2 regions of the Mycobacterium shunyiense genome follow, and region 1 is predicted to be linked to the other one. Evidence: riboswitches for the same ligand, from Rfam matches in the RefSeq annotation. Region 1 holds a riboswitch; the other holds the start of a gene.
The links. Region 1 has a riboswitch for glycine ahead of gcvP (aminomethyl-transferring glycine dehydrogenase). Riboswitches for the same ligand answer to the same signal wherever they lie in the genome.
Positions count from the first base shown of each region.

Region 2: linked by a shared signal. The riboswitch ahead of AC4ELS_RS03725 (L-serine ammonia-lyase) and the one ahead of gcvP (aminomethyl-transferring glycine dehydrogenase) in region 1 are both predicted to bind glycine.

Region 1 covers NZ_JBZDPT010000047.1:798,338-803,229, forward strand. The annotation lists gene AC4ELS_RS31025 (substrate-binding domain-containing protein) at 1-435, shown strand, start outside; gene gcvP (aminomethyl-transferring glycine dehydrogenase) at 547-3,387, opposite strand; glycine riboswitch at 3,541-3,639, opposite strand; gene AC4ELS_RS31035 (MerR family transcriptional regulator) at 3,770-4,390, opposite strand; gene AC4ELS_RS31040 (bifunctional nuclease family protein) at 4,637-4,892, opposite strand, start outside.
Region 2 covers NZ_JBZDPT010000003.1:205,758-210,649, forward strand. The annotation lists gene AC4ELS_RS03715 (TetR/AcrR family transcriptional regulator) at 1-47, opposite strand, end outside; gene AC4ELS_RS03720 (oxidoreductase) at 31-876, opposite strand; glycine riboswitch at 1,032-1,123, shown strand; gene AC4ELS_RS03725 (L-serine ammonia-lyase) at 1,275-2,660, shown strand; gene dnaK (molecular chaperone DnaK) at 2,839-4,695, shown strand; gene grpE (nucleotide exchange factor GrpE) at 4,692-4,892, shown strand, end outside.

The DNA.
Region 1 (4,892 bases):
GGCACCGAGGGACGATCGGAGATTTCAACCGGCCCGCTGGCCGAGCCGGTCAACGGACAGCGGCGCTCCGATGCGCTGATCTCGACGCTCGACGAGCAGTCCGCCTCGGGCGGCGGCGCGGTGTCGTTCACCACGCTCCGCATGCTCTATACCGAAGCGCTGTCGAAATACCGTGAGGGCCAGAGCAACTCAATCCTGTTGATCACCACCGGACCACACACCGATCAGAGTCTGGATGGGCCCGGGCTGCAGGACTACATCCGCGGCGCATTCGACCCGGCCCGTCCGATCGCGGTCAACGTGATCGACTTCGGCACAGGCTCGGACCGGGCCACGTGGGAGGCCGTCGCGCAGGCCACCAGCGGCACCTACCAGCATCTGGCCAGCTCGACCTCACCCGAGCTGGCCAGCGCGGTCAACACCATGCTGGGTTGATCCGCAGTACCGCACCCGTGACGCCCCGTTTTCCACATCAGGGACGCGCGATTCTCTACATCAGGGTTGTGCGGAGCGACCGGGCACAACCCTGATGTAGAAACCGACGTGTCAGGCGAACGCCTCGACCGGCGGGCAGGAGCACACCAGGTTCCGGTCGCCGTAGGCACCGTCGATCCGACGCACCGGCGGCCAGACCTTGGGGCGGAATCCCTTGCCCAACGGGTAGGCGGCCTGCTCGCGGGTGTACGGGTGATCCCAGTCCGTCACCAGCAGGCACTCGGCGGTGTGCGGGGCGCCGCGCAACGGGTTGTCCTCGGCTGACCACTCCCCCGAGCCGACCCGGTCGATCTCGGCGCGGATGGCGATCATCGCGTCGCAGAACGCGTCGACCTCGGTCAGGCTCTCGCTCTCGGTCGGCTCGACCATCAACGTGCCTGCCACCGGGAAGCTCATGGTGGGTGCGTGGAAACCGTAGTCCGCCAGGCGCTTTGCCACGTCATCGACGGTCACGCCGGTGTCCTTGGTGATCCCGCGCAGGTCCAGGATGCACTCGTGGGCGACCATCCCGTTCTCCCCGGTGTAGAGCACCGGGTAGTACTCGTCGAGGCGACGGGCCACGTAGTTGGCTGACGCGATCGCGGTCAGCGTTGCTGCGCGCAGACCCGTGGCCCCCATCATCCGGATGTAGGCCCAGGTGATCGGCAGGATCGAGGCCGACCCGTAGGGCGCTGCGGAGACGGTGTGCTCATCGGGCAGCTCGTCGGCCAGCGGATGGCCCGGCAGGAACGGCGCCAGATGTGAGCGCACCGCGACCGGCCCGACACCGGGGCCGCCACCACCGTGCGGGATGCAGAAGGTCTTGTGCAGATTCAGATGACTGACGTCGCCACCGAAGCGGCCCGGCCGGGCCAACCCGACGAGCGCGTTGAGGTTTGCGCCGTCCACGTAGACCTGGCCGCCCACGTCGTGCACCGCCGCGCAGATGTCGGCGACGTCGTGCTCGTACACCCCGTGCGTCGACGGATAGGTGATCATCAGCGCCGCAACACGATCCGCATGTTCGGCGATCTTCGCCCGGAGGTCGTCGAGGTCGACGTCACCGTTCTCACGGCAGGCCACCACCACGACGCGCATGCCGGCCAGCGCAGCCGAGGCGGCGTTGGTGCCGTGCGCGCTCGACGGGATCAGGCAGAGGTCGCGCTCGGTATCGCCGCGCGAGTCGTGGTACGCCTTGATCGCCAGCAAACCGGCGTACTCCCCCTGGGAACCGGCGTTGGGCTGCAACGAAATCTGGTCGTAGCCGGTGATCCCGGTGAGCCAGTCCTGCAGATCGGCAATCACCTTGCGCAGGCCCGGGTTGTCCGATGCCGGCGCGAACGGGTGCTGACGGCCGAACTCGGGCCAGGTGATCGGCTCCATCTCGGCCGCCGCGTTGAGTTTCATCGTGCAGGAACCCAACGGAATCATGCTGCGGTCCAAGGCAATATCCTTGTCCGCCAGCATCCGCAGGTACCGCATCATCTCGGTCTCGGTGCGGTAGGAGTTGAACGCCGGATGCGTGAGGAACTCCGAGGTCCGCGTCGCCACAGCCCCACTTGCGTTGGCAGCGGCATCGGCGGGTGCCACCTCGAAAGCCTCCAGGACCGCGGCCACATGCTCGTCGGTCGTCGCCTCGTCGCACGACACCGACACGTGGTCGGCGTCGACGCGCCACAGGTTGATGCCCTTGGCCTTGGCCGCCGCGACCACCGCGTCAGCGCGTCCGGGAACCCGGGCCAGCACGGTGTCGAAGTACTTGTCGTGCACCAGCGCATCGCCGAGTGCGGCCGCGATCGCGGCGGCATGGCCCTGCACGCGGCGGGCGATCGCCGTCAACCCTTCGGCACCGTGGTAGCTGGCGTACATCGCGGCCATCACGGCCAACAGCACCTGCGCGGTGCAGATGTTGCTGGTGGCCTTGTCCCGGCGGATGTGCTGCTCACGGGTCTGCAGCGCCAGTCGGTAGGCCGGCGACCCATCCGCGTCGACGGAGACACCGACCAAACGGCCCGGGAGCTGCCGGGCATGCTTGGCGTGCACCGCCAGATAGCCGGCGTGCGGGCCGCCGAATCCCATTGGCACACCGAACCGTTGGCTGGTCCCGAAGGCGACGTCGGCCCCGATCTCGCCCGGCGGGGTGATCACCGTCATCGCGAGCAGGTCCGCGCCAACCGCCACCAGTGCGCCACGCTCATGCGCCTCGCCGATCAGCCCCGTCCAGTCGTCCACCCGGCCACTCGCTCCCGGCAGCTGCACGACGACGCCGAAGAACTCACCCTCGGGCAATCCCTGGCGCAGGTCCGTGGTGACGATCTCGATGCCGAGCGGCTGCGCGCGCGTGGCCAGCACCGCCGCGGTCTGCGCGTACACATCGGTGTCGACCAGCAGTCGGTTCGTCTTGGATTTGGTCGCGCGGTGCATGAGGGTCATGGCTTCGGCCGCGGCGGTGCCTTCGTCGAGCATCGAGGCGTTGGCCACCTCGAGTCCGGTCAGGTCGCTCACCATGGTCTGGAAGTTCAGCAGCACCTCGAGCCGGCCCTGGCTGATCTCGGGCTGATACGGGGTGTAGGCGGTGTACCACGCCGGGTTCTCAAGAATGTTGCGCCGCAGCACGGCGGGCGTGAACGTGTCGAAGTAGCCCTGACCGATCATCGACACCGCGGTCGTGTTGGAGTCGGCCAACGCCCGGAGCTCGGCCAGGGACTGCTCCTCGGTGGCCGGCGCGGGCAGAGCTTCGAGGCCCGGGGCGACCCCGTCGGACGCCAGCGCGTCGAGAATGCCTGCGGGCAGCGCCTTGGCGGCGAGCTCGTCGAGCGATGCCACGCCGATCACGTCGAGCATGGTGGCAACGGCAGTGGCGTCCGGGCCGATGTGACGATCGGCGAAACGCGATTGAAGCTGGTCGGACACGACACTCTCCTGAGGCGCAGACGTGATGAAACGTCGTAGGCGTCCCTCTCCCTCTGTCGTCGACCCGGTCCGGGCGCCTGAGAGATTCAGCCCCGGCTACAGGACCTTTCCCCATGGGCGGGTGCCCATGGGCACCACTTTCCAGAGGCATCGGGGCCTGACGCGGTCCTGGGGGCCTGAGAGGTTGACGGAGAGGTATTGCTCCTTCGGCGTCCGTGGCTGGCTGTCACGAAACTCTCCCGCGCGAGGGCGATGCGTCGGCAATTCTACCGGCAGCGCACCGGTGCTCGCGAACAGTTCCCCCGCAAGCGGGACGGCTCCCAGCAAAAGTTCCCCTCAACGACGGTCGAGGGGAACCTAGGTGTCTGTACGCGGCGGAGGATCAGCCGATCTTGCGGTCGCGGCTTTTTCGCCGCGACGCCAGCTCGTCCTCGGGCGATGCGATGGATTCGCCGCCGTCGGCACGTTCGCCCGGGAAGTCTGCGATGGTGCCGGTCAGCTCGCGCATGGCGCCGGATACCGCGATGCCGAACACGCCCTGGCCGCCCTGCAGCAGATCCACGACCTCTTCGGCCGAGGTGCATTCGTAGACCGTGGTGCCATCGGAGAACAGGGTGATGTTGGCCAGATCCTGGACGCCACGCTGGCGCAGGTGATCGACCGCAACCCGGATGTTGTGCAGCGAGATGCCGGTGTCCAGCAACCGCTTGACGATCTTGAGGACCAGGACGTCCTTGAACGAGTACAGACGCTGGCTGCCTGAGCCGGCGGCGCCCCGGATGGACGGGACCACCAGGGAGGTACGCGCCCAGTAATCCAACTGCCGATAGGTGATACCGGCGATCTGGCAGGCGCTGGGACCGCGGTAGCCCACCAGCTCGTCCGGCACCGAGTCATCGGGGAACAGCCCACCCTGCACGGGTTCGCCAGCTGGCCTGACAGGCGGCTCCGCGCCGCTCCCGGTGGTCAGATCCAGCTCTTCCTGCCGTGGCGTGTCACCCACTGTGAATCCTCTCGCCGATCGAACTCGCCCGCACCGTAGTGCCATGTCCTGCAGCGCAGCCATCTCTTCCGCGACGGTTTGCTGCGAGCTCGAATGTGTCGAGCATACGCTTCCCGCCGAGCCGTGATTGCCCGCTGCGATGAAAGTATGGCGCCCGAATTCCCGCCCGATTGTCTCCCGCGCCGCGTGTCGACACCGGTATACCCACTTGAGATGTACCCGTGACCTGCAAGGCGCGGGCGACAGTCATGTCGCCTTGAAGTCGTCCGGCGAAACGCTGTCGAGGAACTCCTTGAACTTTTCGACCTCGTCCTCACGGACGGTGCCCGTAGCCTCTTCGTCGTTCTCGTCGGGAATCAGCAGGCCGGCCTCGGCCAGCACCGCCTCCTCCACGTAGATCGGCACGCCGACGCGCAGAGCGATCGCCACCGAGTCCGAAGGCCGGGCCGACACCGTGATGTCGCGGTCGAAGATCAGGTCGGCGTAGAACGTGCCTTCCTGC
Region 2 (4,892 bases), on a different contig from region 1:
ACGAACGCGCCCGCCCCACGGGCCGCTCCGTCAGTGCTGGCTGACATCGTCGAAATCCGTTGATTCCGAGACGCTTCGCCACTGTGCCAGCTCGGCCTGAACATGGGCGATCTTGGCCTCGACGGCCGCGATGGTGTCGTTGCCCAGCAGTAGGCGCAGCGGCGGCTGCGGGGATTCGACGACATCGATGATGGCGCCGGAAGCCTTCACCGGATCGCCGGGCTGGTCGTGGTTGCGCTCACCGGCGGCGACGCGCATCTGTCCGGCGGGCCCGTCGGCGTAGTCGTCGATGATGTTGCGCTGAGTCTGCAGGCTCGATGAATCGAGAAAGTCGGTGCGGAAGTAGCCGGGCTCGACCACCATGACGTGCACGCCGAGCGGTTTCAGTTCGGCGTTGAGTGCCTCGGAGATCGCCTCGACGGCGAACTTGGTCGATGCGTAGACGCCCCAGCCGGCTGAGCCGACGAATCCGCCGACCGAGGAGATGTTGACGATGGTGCCCGACCGTTGTGCCCGCAGCACCGGGGTGACCGCGCGGGTGACCGTCAGCAGCCCGAACACGTTTGTGTCATACACGGCCCGCACCTCGGCGTCGGTGGCCTCCTCGACGGCTCCCAGCAGCCCACGTCCGGCGTTGTTGATCAGGACGTCGATGCGGCCGAAGCGATCCACGGCCGCCTGCGCGGCCTGGTGTGCCTGCTCTTCGTTGGTGACGTCCAGGGCCACTGCCAGCACATTGTCGTTCTCGCCGAGGGCGGCGGTGACGGCGGACGCGTCACGCGCGGTCGCGACCACCTGATGGCCGCGATCCAGTGCGTCGCGGGCGATCTGCAAGCCGAATCCGCGGGAAGCTCCGGTGATGAACCAAACGCTCATGTCTTTGACCACCTGTTCTGACGTTTAACTGAACTGTACGATCAGTTTAGTTTTGCGGGACGGTGGGTGCAACCGGGGCGCCGGCGTGGTTATTCCGGTCTGGCCGCCGCGGAGTCGCAGCCGAGTAGCATCCGTTACACAACTCAAAACGTCGACGACGCACTGTGGGAGAACCTCCGATTTCCGGAGGCGCCGTAGGAGCAAATCCTCCCCGGGAATCTCTCAGGCCCAATACCGCAGTGTCGAGACAACTCTGGAGAACAGTGCGGCCGCATGCGTCGCGCTTACCGAAGGGGAAAGGCGCGGCGCGCTGCAACTCTCAGGTTTCAGGACAGAGCGGGGAGGTGTCACCACACGATGCATCACACAGCTGTGATGCCCGGAATTGGAGTCATCTCATGGCGGTCAGTGTCTTCGACCTGTTCTCGATCGGGATCGGCCCGTCGAGCTCGCACACTGTCGGCCCGATGCGGGCGGCGGGCATGTTCGCCGACGAACTCGTCGGTCGCGAGGTAGTTGAGCGGGTCGCCGAGGTCGGGGTGGACCTGTTCGGCTCGCTGGCGGCAACCGGTGCCGGCCACGGCACGATGCCGGCAATCCTGCTGGGTCTGGAGGGCTACCGGTCCGAGACGATCGAGACCGACGAGATGGAACGGCGTCTTGCGGCCATTCGCGCCGAGGGCAAGATCCTGTTGGCCGGCCGAATCATCATCGGGCTGACCGAATCCGACATGCAGCTGCAGCCCGGCCGCCGGCTCGCCCAGCACCCGAATGCCATGACATTGACGGCATTCTCGTCCGCTGGTGACCCGGTCTTCCGGGAGACCTACTTCTCGGTGGGCGGCGGCTTCGTCGTCACCGAATCCGAGCGGGACCAACGCGAGGATCCGGAACCACACGCCGACCGCTCCTTCCGCACGGCTGCCGAATTGCTCGGCCTGACCGAACGCGACGGACTGTCGGTGAGCCAGGTGATGATGCGCCATGAATGTGTGGCCCGAAGTGAAGCCGAGGTACGCGACCGTCTCCTGCGGATCCGTGACGTCATGGTCTCGTGTCAGGCCAACGGCATGTCCCGGGACGGCTACCTGCCCGGCAACCTCATGGTCCGGCGTCGGGCCAAGGACTGGTATGTCCGGCTCGATGCCGAAGACCCACAGCGTGATCCGGTCTTCGCCGAGGACTGGGTGAACCTGGTCGCACTCGCGGTCAACGAGGAGAACGCCTCGGGCGGCCGGATCGTGACCGCGCCCACCAACGGTGCAGCCGGGATCATCCCGGCGGTGCTGCACTATGCGTTGTGCTACACCCCGGCCGGAATTGCGGAGCCGGACGACACGACCGTCCGATTCCTTCTCACCGCCGGCGCCATCGGGTCGCTGTACAAGGAACGGGCCTCGATTTCGGGTGCCGAGGTCGGGTGCCAGGGGGAGGTCGGATCCGCGGCGTCCATGGCTGCCGGAGGGCTCGCCGAGATCCTGGGCGGGACCCCGCGACAGGTCGAGAACGCGGCCGAGATCGCGATGGAACACAGCCTCGGCCTGACCTGCGATCCGATCGGTGGCCTGGTGCAGATCCCGTGCATCGAACGCAACGCCATCTCGGCGGGTAAGGCGATCAACGCGGCCCGCATGGCACTGCGGGGCGACGGAACCCATCGAGTGAGCCTGGATCAGGTGATCGAGACGATGCGTGCCACCGGAATGGACATGAGCGCCAAGTACAAGGAGACATCCACGGGTGGCCTGGCGGTCAACGTTGCCGTCAACGTCGTCGAATGCTGAGTTCGGATCGGCAAAAATTTCCTGGAATCCCGGGAACAAAACCCCCGAAACCCCCGTTGACCACATCGACAGCAAGTTGAGTGGGGATGACTCAAGTCTGGGTTGACAATCTATGCTCACCCGGAGCAAGCTTGAGCGCAGTCCGCTCAGACCCCTATCTGTATCAGGAGGCAACACCATGGCTCGTGCGGTCGGTATCGACCTCGGGACCACCAACTCATGCGTGGCGGTCCTGGAAGGCGGCGACCCCGTCGTCGTCGCAAACTCTGAAGGCTCCCGGACCACCCCGTCCGTCGTCGCGTTCGCGCGCAACGGTGAGGTGCTGGTCGGCCAGCCCGCCAAGAACCAGGCGGTGACCAACGTCGACCGGACCATCCGTTCGGTCAAGCGTCACATGGGCACCGATTGGACCGTCGAGATCGACGGCAAGAACTACACGGCGCAGGAGATCAGCGCGCGCACGCTGCAGAAGCTGAAGCGCGACGCCGAGGCCTACCTCGGTGAGGACATCACCGACGCCGTCATCACCGTGCCCGCGTACTTCAACGACGCCCAGCGTCAGGCCACCAAGGAAGCCGGCCAGATCGCCGGTATGAACGTGCTGCGCATCGTCAACGAGCCGACCGCGGCCGCCCTGGCCTACGGTCTGGACAAGGGCAGCAAGGAACAGACCATCCTGGTCTTCGACCTCGGTGGCGGCACGTTCGACGTCTCGCTGCTGGAGATCGGCGACGGTGTCGTCGAGGTGCGTGCCACCTCTGGCGACAACCACCTCGGTGGCGACGACTGGGACGACCGGATCGTCGAGTGGCTGGTCGACAAGTTCAAGGCCACCAGCGGCATCGACCTGACCAAGGACAAGATGGCGATGCAGCGGCTGCGTGAAGCCGCCGAGAAGGCCAAGATCGAACTCAGCTCCTCGCAGAGCACCTCGATCAACCTGCCCTACATCACCGTCGACGCCGACAAGAACCCGCTGTTCCTCGACGAGCAGCTGACTCGCGCCGAGTTCCAGAAGATCACTCAGGATCTGTTGGACCGCACCCGTCAGCCGTTCCAGTCGGTGATCAAGGACGCCGGCATCTCGGTCGGCGAGATCGATCACGTGGTCCTGGTGGGTGGCTCGACGCGTATGCCCGCGGTCACCGACCTGGTCAAGGAACTGACCGGCGGCAAGGAGCCCAACAAGGGCGTCAACCCCGACGAGGTTGTCGCGGTGGGCGCTGCGCTGCAGGCCGGCGTGCTCAAGGGCGAGGTGAAAGACGTTCTGCTGCTTGACGTCACCCCGCTGTCCCTCGGTATCGAAACCAAGGGTGGCGTGATGACCAAGCTGATCGAGCGCAACACCACCATCCCGACCAAGCGGTCGGAGACCTTCACCACCGCTGACGACAACCAGCCGTCGGTGCAGATCCAGGTCTTCCAGGGTGAGCGCGAAATCGCTTCGCACAACAAGCTGCTCGGCTCCTTCGAGCTGACCGGCATCCCGCCGGCCCCCCGCGGCGTGCCGCAGATCGAGGTCACCTTCGACATCGACGCCAACGGCATCGTGCACGTCACCGCCAAGGACAAGGGCACCGGCAAGGAAAACACGATCAAGATCCAGGAAGGCTCCGGCCTGTCCAAGGAAGAGATCGACCGGATGATCAAGGACGCCGAAGCGCACGCGGACGAGGACAAGAAGCGTCGCGAAGAGGCCGATGTCCGCAACCAGGCCGAGTCGCTGGTCTACCAGACGGAGAAGTTCGTCAAGGAGCAGCGTGAGGCCGAAGGCGGGTCCAAGGTTCCCGAGGACACCTTGACCAAGGTCGACGGCGCGATCGCCGAGGCCAAGTCGGCGCTGGAAGGCACCGACATCTCCGCGATCAAGACGGCGATGGAGAAGCTCGGCGTCGAGTCGCAGGGGCTGGGCCAGGCGATCTACGAAGCCACCCAGGCCGAGCAGGCCTCGGGGGCTGAAGCCGGAGGCTCGAGTGCTGCGGATGACAACGTGGTGGACGCCGAGGTTGTCGACGATGATCAGGAGACCAAGTGAGCGAGAACGATTCGCACGAGCCGGTGACCATCACCGACAAACGGCGCATCGATCCCGACACCGGTGAGGTTCGTGAGCAGGCGCCGGCCCCTGGTGGGCCGGCGTCCGCCGCCTCCGATGCCGGTGCGCCGGCGAGCGACAGCGACGAGGTTGCCGAGCTCAAGTCCACGCTGCAACGCGTGAAGGCCGAATACGAC